DNA from 3 places in the Fictibacillus sp. NRS-1165 genome. Region 2 is predicted to be linked to each of the others. Evidence: riboswitches for the same ligand, from Rfam matches in the RefSeq annotation. Region 2 holds a riboswitch; each other region holds the start of a gene.
The links. A riboswitch is a leader RNA that binds a small molecule or an ion and turns the genes downstream of it on or off. The one in region 2 is predicted to bind cobalamin.
Positions count from the first base shown of each region.

Region 1: another riboswitch for cobalamin. It lies ahead of ABHN01_RS17415 (ABC transporter substrate-binding protein); the one in region 2 lies ahead of ABHN01_RS01560 (ribonucleoside-diphosphate reductase subunit alpha).
Region 3: another riboswitch for cobalamin. It lies ahead of ABHN01_RS19700 ((2Fe-2S) ferredoxin domain-containing protein); the one in region 2 lies ahead of ABHN01_RS01560 (ribonucleoside-diphosphate reductase subunit alpha).

Region 1 is NZ_JBDPNU010000039.1:69,146-73,619, forward strand. Features, by position in the region: gene ABHN01_RS17405 (heme ABC transporter ATP-binding protein) at 1-802, opposite strand, end outside; gene ABHN01_RS17410 (FecCD family ABC transporter permease) at 799-1,863, opposite strand; gene ABHN01_RS17415 (ABC transporter substrate-binding protein) at 1,826-2,782, opposite strand; cobalamin riboswitch at 2,909-3,101, opposite strand; gene ABHN01_RS17420 (GNAT family N-acetyltransferase) at 3,138-3,704, opposite strand; gene eno (phosphopyruvate hydratase) at 4,462-4,474, opposite strand, start outside.
Region 2 is NZ_JBDPNU010000004.1:59,991-64,464, reverse strand. Features, by position in the region: gene ABHN01_RS01565 (ribonucleotide-diphosphate reductase subunit beta) at 1-12, opposite strand, end outside; gene ABHN01_RS01560 (ribonucleoside-diphosphate reductase subunit alpha) at 33-2,264, opposite strand; cobalamin riboswitch at 2,433-2,632, opposite strand; gene ABHN01_RS01555 (CBS domain-containing protein) at 2,695-3,105, opposite strand; gene ABHN01_RS01550 (Fur-regulated basic protein FbpA) at 3,262-3,438, opposite strand; gene ABHN01_RS01545 (MogA/MoaB family molybdenum cofactor biosynthesis protein) at 3,584-4,096, opposite strand; gene ABHN01_RS01540 (metal ABC transporter solute-binding protein, Zn/Mn family) at 4,246-4,474, shown strand, end outside.
Region 3 is NZ_JBDPNU010000046.1:28,250-32,723, reverse strand. Features, by position in the region: gene cobJ (precorrin-3B C(17)-methyltransferase) at 1-1,233, opposite strand, end outside; gene ABHN01_RS19705 (High-affinity nickel-transporter) at 1,235-1,936, opposite strand; gene ABHN01_RS19700 ((2Fe-2S) ferredoxin domain-containing protein) at 1,936-2,325, opposite strand; cobalamin riboswitch at 2,523-2,710, opposite strand; gene ABHN01_RS19695 (hypothetical protein) at 2,801-3,022, opposite strand; partial or broken gene ABHN01_RS19690 (DUF4003 family protein) at 3,207-4,069, opposite strand; gene ABHN01_RS19685 (hypothetical protein) at 4,041-4,172, opposite strand; gene ABHN01_RS19680 (VOC family protein) at 4,246-4,474, opposite strand, start outside.

The sequences.
Region 1 (4,474 bases), on a different contig from region 2:
CTTCTATTTTCTTTTGTTCCTCTCGTTCAGCCGGCACAAGCGCGATTAAGGGCTTCGGCTTCTGAGGATGCTCCTGCCTGCTCAGCTTCGTATCATACACACCTTCCAGGAGGATGCTGTCCATAATGTCACCAGGCTTTCCGATCGCCTTCTCTTTTCCTTCATCGAGAAGAAGAACCTGGTCACAGTACAGACTGGCAATATTCAAATCATGCAATATGGCAACCACCGTCAGCTGGCAGCCCTGCACCCAATCTTTCAGCAAGTCCATAAGTTTCATCTGATAGGAAAGATCAAGATGGTTCGTCGGCTCATCGAGCAGCAGGATTTCTGGTTCCTGCGCAAGCGCCTTAGCCAAAAGAACCCGCTGCCGTTCGCCGCCGCTCAAGGACTGGATGCTTTTCTCCGCAAAATGCTGGACTCCTGTAAACTCCATGGATCGCTGGACCATCTCTTCGTCCTTCGGCGATGATTGCTTCAGCAAGCCTTTGTAAAAAGGATAGCGGCCGAGCGCTACCACTTCACGGACGGTAAAGTCGAACGAACTTTCCGCATGCTGAGGAAGAACAGCGATGATCCTGGCTAAATCCTTGGCGGAATAGCTGCTGACTGGTTTTCCTTTAATTAAAATTTCACCGGACTGCGGAGACAGCATTCCGTTTATCATCTTCATGAGAGTGGTCTTCCCGCTCCCGTTTGGTCCGATGATGCCGGTTATTTTTCCTTTTTCAATGGAAAACGAAAGATCTTTTACCACGGGCTTGCCGTCATAGCCTCCAGTAAGCTGCTGAATTTGTATCATGTAGTCACCTTCCTTCTACGATAGCGGATAAAAATCACGGCAAAAATCGGACTTCCGATGATCGCCGTCAATACACCGATCGGCAGCTCCGTCGGCGAGATGATTGTTCGTGCGATGAGATCGACCAGAACGAGAAATACCCCGCCCAGAATCGTGGAAAGGGGCAGTAAATGGCGATGATCCACTCCCCAGATCATGCGCACCATATGAGGGATGACAAGGCCGACAAACCCGATGGTGCCTGACACCGCTACAGCCGAGCCTGTCAAAAGTGAAGCCCCGAACAGCACGAGTGACGTATGTTTTTTCACGTCCACACCAATTGACCTTGCATCCTGCCGGCCAAAAGAAAGTGCATTTAATTCACGTGCACTTGCCAGGAGAATGATAAGCCCTGCAGCCAAAAACGGAGTGATCAGCTGAACGTACGGCCATCCTCTCATGGATACGCTGCCGAGCAGCCAGCCGATGATCTGCCTTAATTCATCCCCGGTCAGTGCGATTAAAAGAGAGGTTAAAGCACCTATAAATGAACTGCTTAAAATGCCTGCCAGAATAATCGTCTCAACCGCAAGGCTGCGCTGCACAAGGCGAGCGAAATAAATTACTCCGACAAGGGTAAGAAAACCGGTAATTATGCTCACTACCGGAAGAGTGAAATTTCCGAGTACTGGAAGCTGAATGCCGAAGAACAGGACAGCCACTGCACCCAAGGCTGAACCCGACGATACCCCAAGCGTATAAGGATCGGCCAGCGGATTTTTCAGCAGCCCCTGAAATGCTGTTCCTGCCAGTGCCAGTGAGCAGCCGACAAGCATAGCGAGAATGACTCGGGGAAAGCGGATTTCCATGACGATATTAACGATGGATGAATCGATCGAAGCAGGTACGGGATAATGGAAAAGCTTTGCTCCCAATATCTTCACCACATGAAAAAGGGGGATAGGTATTGAACCTACCGATATCCCCAGAGCAACAGCTAAGCCTAAAAGCAGGAGCACAGCTGTGTATGAAACGATGATTTTACTTTTTGTATACTTCCGGATAGATGGCTTTTGCAAGCTCCTCCACTCCTTCAATCAAACGCGGTCCTGGACGTGTTACCTTATCGGAGTGCACATCATAAATTTCTTTGTTTTTTACCGCAGGAACGTCCTTCCAGGCTTTACGGGCCATAATCTGTTCCATCGGCTTCTTCGAATAGTAGCCGTACGTCGTTACAATGGCATCCGGTTGATATTTGACAGGCTGCTCTTCAGAAACCTTCGCCCATCCTTTTAAATCGCCTGCCGCATTTTTTGCATGAATGGCGTTCAGCATCTCATCAATAAATGTTCCTTTACCCGCTGTATAAATCTCAGGTGCCGGTGCAACCTCAACCCAGACCTTTTTCTCTTGCTTTACTTGTTTTGCTTTTTCCTTGATCGCTGACAGATCATCCTTCATGGATTTTACGATCTTATCCCCTTGTTTTTGAGTGCCTGTTGCTTTAGCGATCATGTCAATGGCATGGTACGTATCCTCAAAGTTCTGTGCATCATTGATCACGATGACCTTGATGCCGGCATTCTTAAGCTGATCGATTCCCTGCTTGGAAGTATGCGCGCCAGAGGCATGGGCGAGCACGAGATCAGGCTTTAGGCCAACAATCTTCTCGACGTTAAATTCCATACCGCCGATCTTGGTTTTTTTCGTCGCCGCTTCAGGGTAGTTGTCAAAGTCCGATACGCCGACAATCTCCTTATCCAGGCCAAGCGCGAATGCGATCTCTGTATTGCTTGGTATGAGCGAGACGATCTTCTTTGGTTTTTTATCAATTTTTACATTCTCATCCGCCGCATCTTTAATCGTTACGGGGAATTCACTCTTTGCCTGACTGCCGTTCTCTTTTTTGTCTGTTGACTGATTGCCGGCCGAACAGCCTGCGATGATGGCGATCACGAGCATCAGCATCATCGCAATTTGTGTAAACTTCTTCAATTCCTTCACGCTCCTATGTATCGTTTAGCTGCAGTTGTGCAAACAAAAAAGCCCTCCCTTCGGAGAGCGAATCAACAGTTAATCATAAAAGAAATGATTACAATTACTTCACCTTTTCCTCGAAGGTTCGCACAGGCAATTAAGGCAGGTCTCCTGACTTCCGATCAACAATCTTCTTCTCCTTCCCATCCTTTGATTTGAACAGTGGAAATTGTAAGAAGATCTCCCGATTACAGTGGCGGGACCGTGCTGGACTTGAACCAGCTTCCCTTTTAACGTTTTATTGATCATAAAACGGACCTTAACCGCATATTCAGCTATATCCATTATACCTCTTAAGTGCAAAATGAAAAGTTTAATTTAGATTCAGTGATCTCTTAGCTTCAAGGCTCCCTGCAATCCAGTCGCTCCTAAGCAGGCCGAGAACATAAATATCATAATACTCGTCTTCATCAAAATAGGCTTGCCTTCTGACACCCTCTTTTTTAAAGCCGAGAGCGGTCAAGAGTTTCAGGCTTTTTTTGTTATATTCATAAACCTCTGCATCGATTCGATAGGTCTCACGGTCAAACAGGTGGTCCAGGATTCCTGACAGGGCTTCCTGCATATACCCTTTTCCGGATTCGGCACCGAGCCCGAACCGCAGCCAGCCATACTGACGGGTGCCGCCCATCCAATTGAACCGGACATATCCCACAGGAAGCGAGCTCCTCTTTTCGATGATCATCAAGTATGATTCGTTCGGAGAGCTTGAACTTTTTTCGATATCCCGCCTTTGATTGCCTTCGTTAATAATGGTCGCCGTTCCTGTAGACATTTTCCGGAATAAAGGGCCGCTTTTCCATTGTGCGATGACAGAGGCATCACTAACCGAAATGTCTCTGATCTTCAATCTTTCAAATTCCAGCTCCATTTTCGTCATGCTCCAGGCCTCCCATTTGTCCCTAGTATGAATGATCTATTTTATCATAATATGCAGCTTCTCAAATTTAAAGATGATATCGCCTGTCTTTATAGGTTCCGGTGTGGGGAAGGTTTAGGGATTTGAAGATTTTTTCCGATATTGAACGAGATGAGAGGGATAGAAAGAATTTGAGTTCGCGGTGATTGTTGAGCCAATGAGAAGTTTAAAGTCTTCCAAAGAATACAAGTGGGCATGTTCGGAGGAATGGTTACAGAATGGACAAAGCCATTTAACAGCATATGTTTTTTGCATACCAAAGGCGAAGCACGAAGGGCAATGAACGCCTTTTAAAAGATCATTTTCCGAAACGTTAAACTTTGATAGTATGTCAGGATTATATTGGACGTGTTTTTTATTGAGTAGTTTGACGCTCTATTAAACAAAACTTTGTTCAATTTTAGCGCGTTTCGGATGATTTACTGGCAGTCTTCTTAACAAGGCTTCTAATTTCCTAATACAAATCGGCAAATGATGTTCGATCACAATATAAAGATCACATCCTCTTTATTTTTTGGAGTTATCTTCTCTGGAAAACACCTTTTTTCCTTCTCATGAACGACTTAAATTTTGCGCGGTATACTCTGAGGATGAAATACGCGCCAGTCTCCATGAAATACGCGCGAATCTGATGAAAATATTTATGCGCCAATCCCCCAGATCCAACAAAAAAAACCGCTTGCGACTGATCAGGCCTCAAGCGGTTTACTAAAATAGCTTATTTTTGAAGG
Region 2 (4,474 bases):
CAATGTATTCATTTCTTCATCTAGTCCCTTTCTTAGCTGGAACAGCTCTCGCAGTCTTCCAATTCTGCAATGGATGTTGATCTCGTATAGTAGGTGGTCTTCAAGCCTGATTTCCATGCCGTCATATGAAGATCGAGAAGTTCTTTCGCTTTAATCGTATTTTTGACATAAAAGTTAAACGAAATCGACTGGTCAACATGTTTTTGTCTAGCAGCGTTCTGTCTGATGCTCCAGTGCTGATCCAGCTCATATGCGGATTTATAGTACCAGTTTGTCTGAGGAGTAAGATCAGGAGCGGTTACCGGAATTCTAAAATCCTTTTTCTCTTCAGAGTATTCTTTTTTAAAAATCGGATCGACGGATGCCGTTGAGTTTGCGATCAGGCTCGTTGTTGCATTAGGTGCAACCGCCATAAGCCAGGCGTTCCTCAGACCGTTCTGCTGAACCTGTTGTTTTAATACTTTCCACTCGTCCGTTATATAGTTCCTGTCTTCAAAATAAACGCCGGTTTCCCATTCAGAACCTTTAAAAGCGGGATAAGCTCCTTTTTCCTTGGCCAGTTCATGGCTTGCACGGATGCTTAAATAGCTGATCTTTTCGTAGAGGCGGTCATTGTAGGATACGGCCTCCTCTGACTCCCATCGGATTCCCTCCACTGCCAAAAGGTGATGCAGCCCAAAAGTACCCAAGCCGATTGCACGGTATTTCTTGTTTGTAAGGACGGCTTGTTTCACTTCAATCCGTTCCTGGTTCATATCAACGACGTTATCCAGCATGCGGACCTGAATAGGAATCAATCGCTCAAGCACCTCATCTTTAACGGCTTTGGCCAATGAAATGGAGCTTAAATTGCATGTGACATAATCTCCAGGGCTTTTTGTGATCACAATTTTTCCGTCCTGTGTGAATTCCTCTTCCACCGTAGTCGCCGATCCGTTCTGGGCGATCTCGGTGCAGAGGTTGCTGCAGTATACCATGCCGGCATGCTTATTCGGGTTAGCCCGGTTGACCGTGTCTCTGTAAAACATATACGGTACCCCCGTTTCGAGCTGGCTTTTCATGATTCTTTTAAAGATCTCAATGGCCGGCACCACGTCATAGCCGGAGCCTTTCTCCCCGAAGAGCCCGCGGTCTGCCGCAGCTGCACACTCTTCGTATTTTGCGCGGAAGCTGCCTTTACCCGGCTCTTCATCATAGAAATCATCGAGCTCATACCCCATCACTTTTTTTACCGTATACGGATCAAAAAGATACCAGTCTTCTCTCGATTCCGCCTTCTCCATAAATAAATCCGGTATGCAGAGTCCGAGGAACAAATCATGAACCCTCTGCCGTTCATCACCATTATTCAGCTTGGCATCAAGAAAAGAAAAAAGGTCCTTGCCGAACACATTATAATAAATAGCGATGGCTCCCTTGCGCTGTCCAAGCTGATCGACACTCACTGCTGTCTGATTCAGCAGCTTCGCCCATGGAATGATGCCCGATGAGTTTCCTTTAAATCCACGGATTTCTGATCCAAGGCTTCTGATTTTTCCGAGGTAAACAGAAATCCCCCCTCCTCCCTTTGAGAGAGTTGCTGCATCTGTTGTAGAATCATAGATCCCCCGCAGGCTGTCATCCATCGTATCGATGAAGCAGCTGGACAGCTGGCCATAATTTTTACCTGCATTAGCAAGGGTGGGGGTTGCAACGGTCATGTACAAGTTTGACATTGCCCAATACGCTTCCTTAACCAGATTCAATCGGCGTTCTGATGGTTCACCGGACATCAAAGACATCGCGATGATCATAAAACGTTCCTGCGGCAGTTCATACACTCCGCCTTCATGAGATTTGGCAAGATAACGGTCACCCAGCGTACGAAGGCCGATATATGTAAAAAGTTCGTCCCTTTGGGGCATGATCTCCGCTTCAAGCTCATCGATTTCTTCCGAAGAATAGCTGCTTAAAAGGTTCTCGTCATAGATTCCTTTATCTGTGAGTGTACGAATCAGCCCTTGCAACGAGCCATATCCCCTTGTCCCTTCGGTATTCCTGTTCTTGACCGCTTCAGAGTAAAGTTTTCTCAGGTGAATTCTTGCTGCGACAAAAGTCCAATCAGGTTCCTGTATGGAGATTCGTTCGAGGGCATGCAAAATGGCCATATTCATAGCTTCTGCTTGAGCTCCGCCTTTTTCAGCATAATAGCCCACTTGTTCGATATACTCTTCCTTTTTATTAAGCTGTGGAAAGTCAAAAAGAATGTCTTCCAGCCATTTCATAATAAGATGATCCGTTCCGCCTGCAATAACCACAGTCACATCTCCTCCTTTAAACATCTGCAAATTAAAAAGGCCCATCCAGTGGATGAGCCTAAAAACGACACGAGTTATTAGAAACAAAAATAGCCATTACAGTGCCGTTTCTGCTTCTCAATCCCCGAAGAATCAAAACCGTGAAACAAAAAGGCAGGTCTACTGGCTAATGCTTCCTCCTAGTCTGAGCCTTCCCGTATAACAGCCACATTCTTGTGCGCGTCGTTACACAGTGGTTTCTCATTTCGTCCACATAACAGTTGCGGGGACAGCTCCGGCTTGAGTACCGGATTCCCTTTTAAGTCTCGCAAGACACCTTTCGTTTCAAAATACTATATTTAGTTTAATACATTTACTTTCACACTAAATATAGTATTTGTCAACACCTTTGTTTCATTTATTTGTTGTTCCAAATCGTATTTGCACAGTACTTTATGATGTCCCGCCTGCGGATAATCCCTATAAAATGCCCGTCATCATCCGTCACAGGAATAAAGTTTTGATCGGTTGCCAATGTAATTAAATCTTCCATATTTGAGTTGATCGATACTGAAATGTTATTCACACGCTGTGGAACATCCTTCAGTTTCGTTTTTACCACATCATGAAAACCGAGATCAAACGCCTCTTTCAGTTTCCATAACAGATCCCCCTCTGTCAGTGTACCTACGTACTGACCGTCCTCAGATACAAGGGGAACAGAAGTATATTTGTGATAAGAAAGCTTCTCCAATGCCTGCCTGATGGTCGACTCAGGATTTAAATATTTAACCTCTTCCTTAGGCAATAGATAAAAAGCTATGTTCATGCTGTGATCTCCTTTAACCATAAATTGCAGCCGTTCTTTTCTACTATAACAAAAATTAAAATAAATGAGCAGTATAAACTATGACACAAAAAAAGCCCTAAGACGGACGCAATGCTCTATTGGTTATTCCCTCACGAACGTTTATTTAAACTTTTTTCACTGATTACCCGTAAAGCTTTGCTTAAAAAGCCAGCTTTTATATTCTTCTTCCAGCTCAGTTAATGGCCGATTGGAAAGCTCTGCTTCAATCTCTTTGCTTATCCCGTTTTTTTTCAGCATCTGGATAAGGAATTTCTTTCGATCTTCAATGGCTTTCCGCAATATTCCGCCCATCGTTCCCTCCCATTAAAGCGTTTTCATAATAAAGTATACGCTGCAGCTGCCAAATAGTTTCAGCTTTCATTAAGCTTTACTGAAATTTATTGGATAGCGGACACTTTTATTACAGCTTGAGAGAAGAACTGTATTCTGTCGTTCTTTATAAATCTTTATTGATTTCCCGAATGACATGGGCGAGCTCGGGCAGGATCAGTTTCTTCATGGCAAGTGCAGCCGCCCCGGAAGATCCAGGCATGGCAAAAACAGCTGTGGAACCAACGACTCCTGCTGCTGCTCTGCTTAAAATAGCAGCAGATCCAATATCCTCTGTATAACTCAGCATTCGAAACAGTTCACCAAATCCCGTGATCTCTTTTGTAAACATTGGTTTCAGCGTTTCAATGGTCACATCCCTGGCTGCAATACCTGTTCCTCCATTGATTAAAATCGCCTGAATTTCAGTTGTTTGACAACCGTTCAAGACAGCAGATTGAATCTCTTCCTGCTCGTCTTTTACAATGACGTACTCCGCGACCGCATGGCCATTTGACAATAGCTGATCTTTGATCAGGCTGCCGCTGCGATCGGTTTCTACTGATCTTGTATCACTTACTGTAATAATCTTGCAGGAGACAGATAAAGGGGCTTCTTTTTTATGCTCTTCAACACTCATATGCTTCTCCTTTCAAAACTTAGTAATGGATGTATTATCCTTTATTCATAATAAGAAGTCTATTGTTTTGATCAAAAGAATAAATCGGAATAAATACGCTTTGCAAAACGTAACGTTTCCGTTATAATTAGACCGGAAGGAGCAATCAAATGAACAAAAAATATGTCTATGCCGCCCTGGCGTTTATGATCATCGGATCCTTGATCCTATCAGGCTGCGCGAAAGGCACAAAACATAAATTAAACAGCCCTCATAAGCTTACCATAACAACAACGCTTTATCCTCTCGAATACTTTACGGAAAGAATCGGAGGCAAGCATGTTTCTGTATCCAACGTGGTACCCCCGGGAACTGACGCCCATTCTTTTGAACCTTCTA
Region 3 (4,474 bases), on a different contig from region 2:
ATCATATTTTTCACCGTCACAAAAATCACACGCTTTAATCTGCAGAACATCACCTGCCGGCAGCAGCAGAAATCCTTCGGCCTCCAGCTGTTCGGTCACCTGTTCCGGCTTGTCCGTCGACAGCTGTACCTTGATCAGATGGTGGGGGGTATATTCCATCTCCCCATGTTCGCCTACGACTTCGGCCAATGTCATCAGCTGCTTGGCCGTAAACTTCTTGTTCACGAGGCCCGGACTCACTCCAAATTCCAGGATGGATTCCACACCGGATGGAACAGGAGATTCTTCTTTTTGCGGTTCCGCTTGATTACCAGACGACAAAGCGAGCGCTTCTGTCGCCAACTCGAGAGCAGAGGCCTTCTGAGTCTCTTTTTCTGGCTGATGTTCTTTCTCCGGTTCCTCGTCCTGCAGCGCCCATGGTTCATTCTCTTTTCGAAGGCGCTCATGCGGTTTCAGCCGCTGTTTTTCTGTGTTCAGTGTGTATTTCCGTTGATAGCCCCTTGGCGTGATCAGTTTATTGCTGTCATACAAAAAGGTCTGTGAGTTGCCAACGATGACCGTTGTCAGCATGCCGATCTCGTGATCAAGCATCTCTCTTAAGTTAGTGATGACAACGTCCTCCCTGTCCCGGTATGCGCTTTTCACCAGCCCAACCGGTGTATCCGGTGAACGATGCTTCAGCAGGATGGTTTGAGCTTCTACGATCTGCCTCGTACGGCGTCCGCTTTTTGGATTGTAGAAGGCAATGACAAAATCAGCCTGTGCCGCTGCCTCAATCCTCTTTTCGATTAATTTCCACGGCGTTAGATGGTCGCTTAAGCTAATCGTACAAGCATCATGCATAACGGGTGCGCCGAGCAGTGACGCGCAGGAGTTAATCGCAGAAATGCCTGGAATGACTTCAACCTCTACTCCGGTTTCTTCTTTCCAGCCTTTTTCAACAAGCACCTCATAGACGAGGCCGCTCATACCGTAAACTCCCGCATCACCACTGGAAATTACAGCGACCTTCTTCCCTTCTTCCGCCAGTTTGACCGCAGCCTGCGCCCGGCTGACTTCCTCTGACATTCCGGTGCTGATCACCTTTTGATCCGTGATTAACCCCTGGATCAGTTCCACATAGGTCTTGTAGCCAACAATGCAGTCACTTTCCTGAATTGCCTGCTTCGCCCGCTCCGTAATATGGTCATAGCTTCCTGGACCGAATCCGATGATCAAGAGTTTCCCTTTCAATTTAAAATCCTCCTTTGAGCAGTTCAGCCATCATATAGACCCCAAGGCCTACACTGTAAAAACCGGTTATACAGCCTAATACAATGTAAAATCCTTTCTTTATGCTCGCCTTCATAAATCCCCACGTGAACAGAAACGTTACACAGATCGTTGAGAACAGCAGTCCGACAACAAACAATACGAGCTGAGCCGTTGCACCGGAAACACTCCCAAATCCGGCTGCATGTGAGACAACAGCGATCTGTGTCGGGCTTTCTACACCGATTCCATGGATGATTCCAATAATAAAAGCTCCGATGATGCCAAACTTCGTCAGGCTGGAATCCTCTTTGTTTTGGGAGCCTGTGACCTTTCTTATGTATTGCATGACAATTTCCAGTCTGCTTTTATATTTATAGTCCTGCTTGCTTTGGAAGATGGACAGCAGGATGATGGCACCCAGCACGATTAAGGTGACACTGACCGAGAGTTCCAAATAGCTTTGAGCACTGGCTGGCATCTTCGCTCCCACATAGATCGAAAGAAGGCCGATAAAAAAGACGATGGCCCCATGGCCAAGAGCGTACATGATTCCCAGGGACAGCTGCCGTCTCCGTTTCTTTTCACTGCCGACCATATCTGCAATGGCTGCGACATGATCCCCATCCAATCCATGACGCATGCCTATGAAGATCGCAAGCATGGCAAAAGTGATAAGTTCCATCAGCGGACAGCCTCCTTTTTTTCTCCCTTTTGAATCCCTTTGGTCAAGCCATTTTCTTCTGTCAGGGAGAATCCGTTCTCACCGTACTCGTAAATGAGGAGCTCTTTCACCTTTTCTCCTTTTAACAAATGGCCTTTTACCATTTCTCGGGCGGCATGTTCATCCGGCATTTTATACCATGCTCCCTCCGGATAGACGATCGCAACACAGGCGTCCTTGCACCGGCCATTACATCGTGTTCTTGTCGTATGCACCAAAGCATCGAGATCCTGCTTCTTAATTTCGTCCCTGATTGCCTGAGTGACTTCCTCGCCGCCTTTCCGCATACAGCTGGATCCGTTGCAGATCAATACGTGGCTCATCGTTCCATTTAAGTTCCAAGTCGTCATCAGATCACTTCCTCTTGATTTTTTTTGCACGCAAAAAAGGGCGACTCTATATGTCAGCCCCCTAATAAAATACCGTTTCATCATAAAACGGTAACGGAAGGTTAGTAGACAAATAGGTCACCCTATATCGAATCATGCCAAATCATTCAATCCATGATTTCCATTGCATGTTAACACATCATCCTCCCTCCGAGAATCGTATTACTCATTTAAAAGCAGGTCTCCTGGCTCGCATATCAACTGATTCCTGTTTCCTTCCCAGCCTTTTGGCCAGTGGTTCATTACAAGATCATCCATGCTTACAGTAGCGGGGGCTGCACCGGACTCGCACCGGTTTCCCTATTATCTCAATGTAAACTTGAGCACTCTTAAACTTCTATTCAGTTATAAATCCCGTTGCCATTAAACCTACTATACTTTCACGATATTCACAATAGTTTTTTATTTTGGGCATAAAACTTAATCGACAAATTTCTCAATAGATGGGGCCGCCGCCGACTTCATATAAGTAGTTCAAGCATACTCCCACAATCAGTAATCCAACCGCTCCAATAGCCAAATACATGAATAAGAGAAGGATCCCGTTATCTTGAGAAACGATCTTCTGAAACACCTTTGCACTTCTAAGCTGTGCACGTACCCAAAGCATAACGCCAAAACCAATGATTGCGCCAATGACAGAAAAGATCTCGAGCATTGTGGTTTCCCCTTTTCCTTAGTACCTTAATTTATGCAGGAAAAAAGGAAAAAGGAACAACCCGCGTTCAATCCAAAGATCTCTATAATCCGCCCAGCCAAGCGTATTTAGCGCAACACCCCTTAGAGACTGGTGCAGTGAGTTAATAAAAAAGAACTGCGCTGCAGTTCTTTTTTCAAGGTTACTAGCTTCCTGCACTCGAGGAAGAAGCTGCAGTTGTGGCAGCAATGGCTGCAATCGCCGCTGCTTGCTGTGCTTGCATGATTGCCTCGATGGCTGCAAAGATTCCGGCCCCGAGCAAGGTAGTGTCATGCATCTTCTCACTCAGTAGGAAATTGGCCACCATTAGGATATTCATGTCTTTATGCCACTTAAAGTGCTTCTCGTCGCTTAAACGGTCTGCGGCTTTCAAAACAGTCGCCACTTCCTTTTTAATAGAGCGAGGAGACCGGCCAGCGGATAATGCATCGCTCTTGGCTTTTTCCACTGTGTTCTGAAGGCATCTGCCACTTTTGTACATTGTTCGTTAAGGGCATCCGCCTTATTTTCGTCCCCTAGAGACAGGATGTGGCTTAAGAACTGCAAGTCATTCCCTTTCGCAAATCCTTGCTGATTCAGACATTTATAAAAATACTCAATCTGTTTCATCAAATCGTTTACCGTTCCTTCCCGTTCTGCAAGAAGGACGGCCAGCGGAAAATCTGTACTGGAAGTAAGAAAAAAATGGTTGGATGACATCCCTTTGTACACTTGCATAACTCGTTCGATGTCCTCCGTTCTGCCATTTTCGATTTGCTCCAGCATCACTTGAGCTGCAATATAAGTAGAGGCACCCCTGCTGAATTTACCAGAGACCATCTTTTCGTACACTTCAAGCAGGCGATGGAACTTCTCTACAGAATTCTCAAAACGCACATCGAGCATCGCGGCTGTTGTGTAACGGTAGGAAGACTTTAGCGTATTGAACGCTCCTACCTGTTCTTTAACATAATCGCTCAATGACTCAAACCGCCTTAAATCAAACGGTTTTTCGTTGATCACATACATGGAAGCGATCATCATCACTCATTTTCCATTTAAACGCCGTTTTCAGCTGGCTGTATATATCGGTATATGTAGTAAGCTTTTGTTCAAAGGATGGTGTCAGCATGCCTTAACTCCCCTTCCAAATTTCCGACTAAACCAATTTACGGATCTGTTATAGGAAAGTTTCAAATGATTACCTATAAAACTTCTTCTGAAATGAGGCCAAAGCCAATTCTAGCCGGATCGACCAGGTAAGCTAGATAAAACTCTTCAAATTCCATCTTCTCCCGAACGATGATCGCTCCGTTCTCTTTTGCTTTTGAAATTGCCTCATCAATGGATTCTACTTCGATTTGAATCCGAGTACCATGCGGAAAATCGTGAGGTCCTTTTGCTATTCCTCCATCGATTTCTTCTGATCGATCC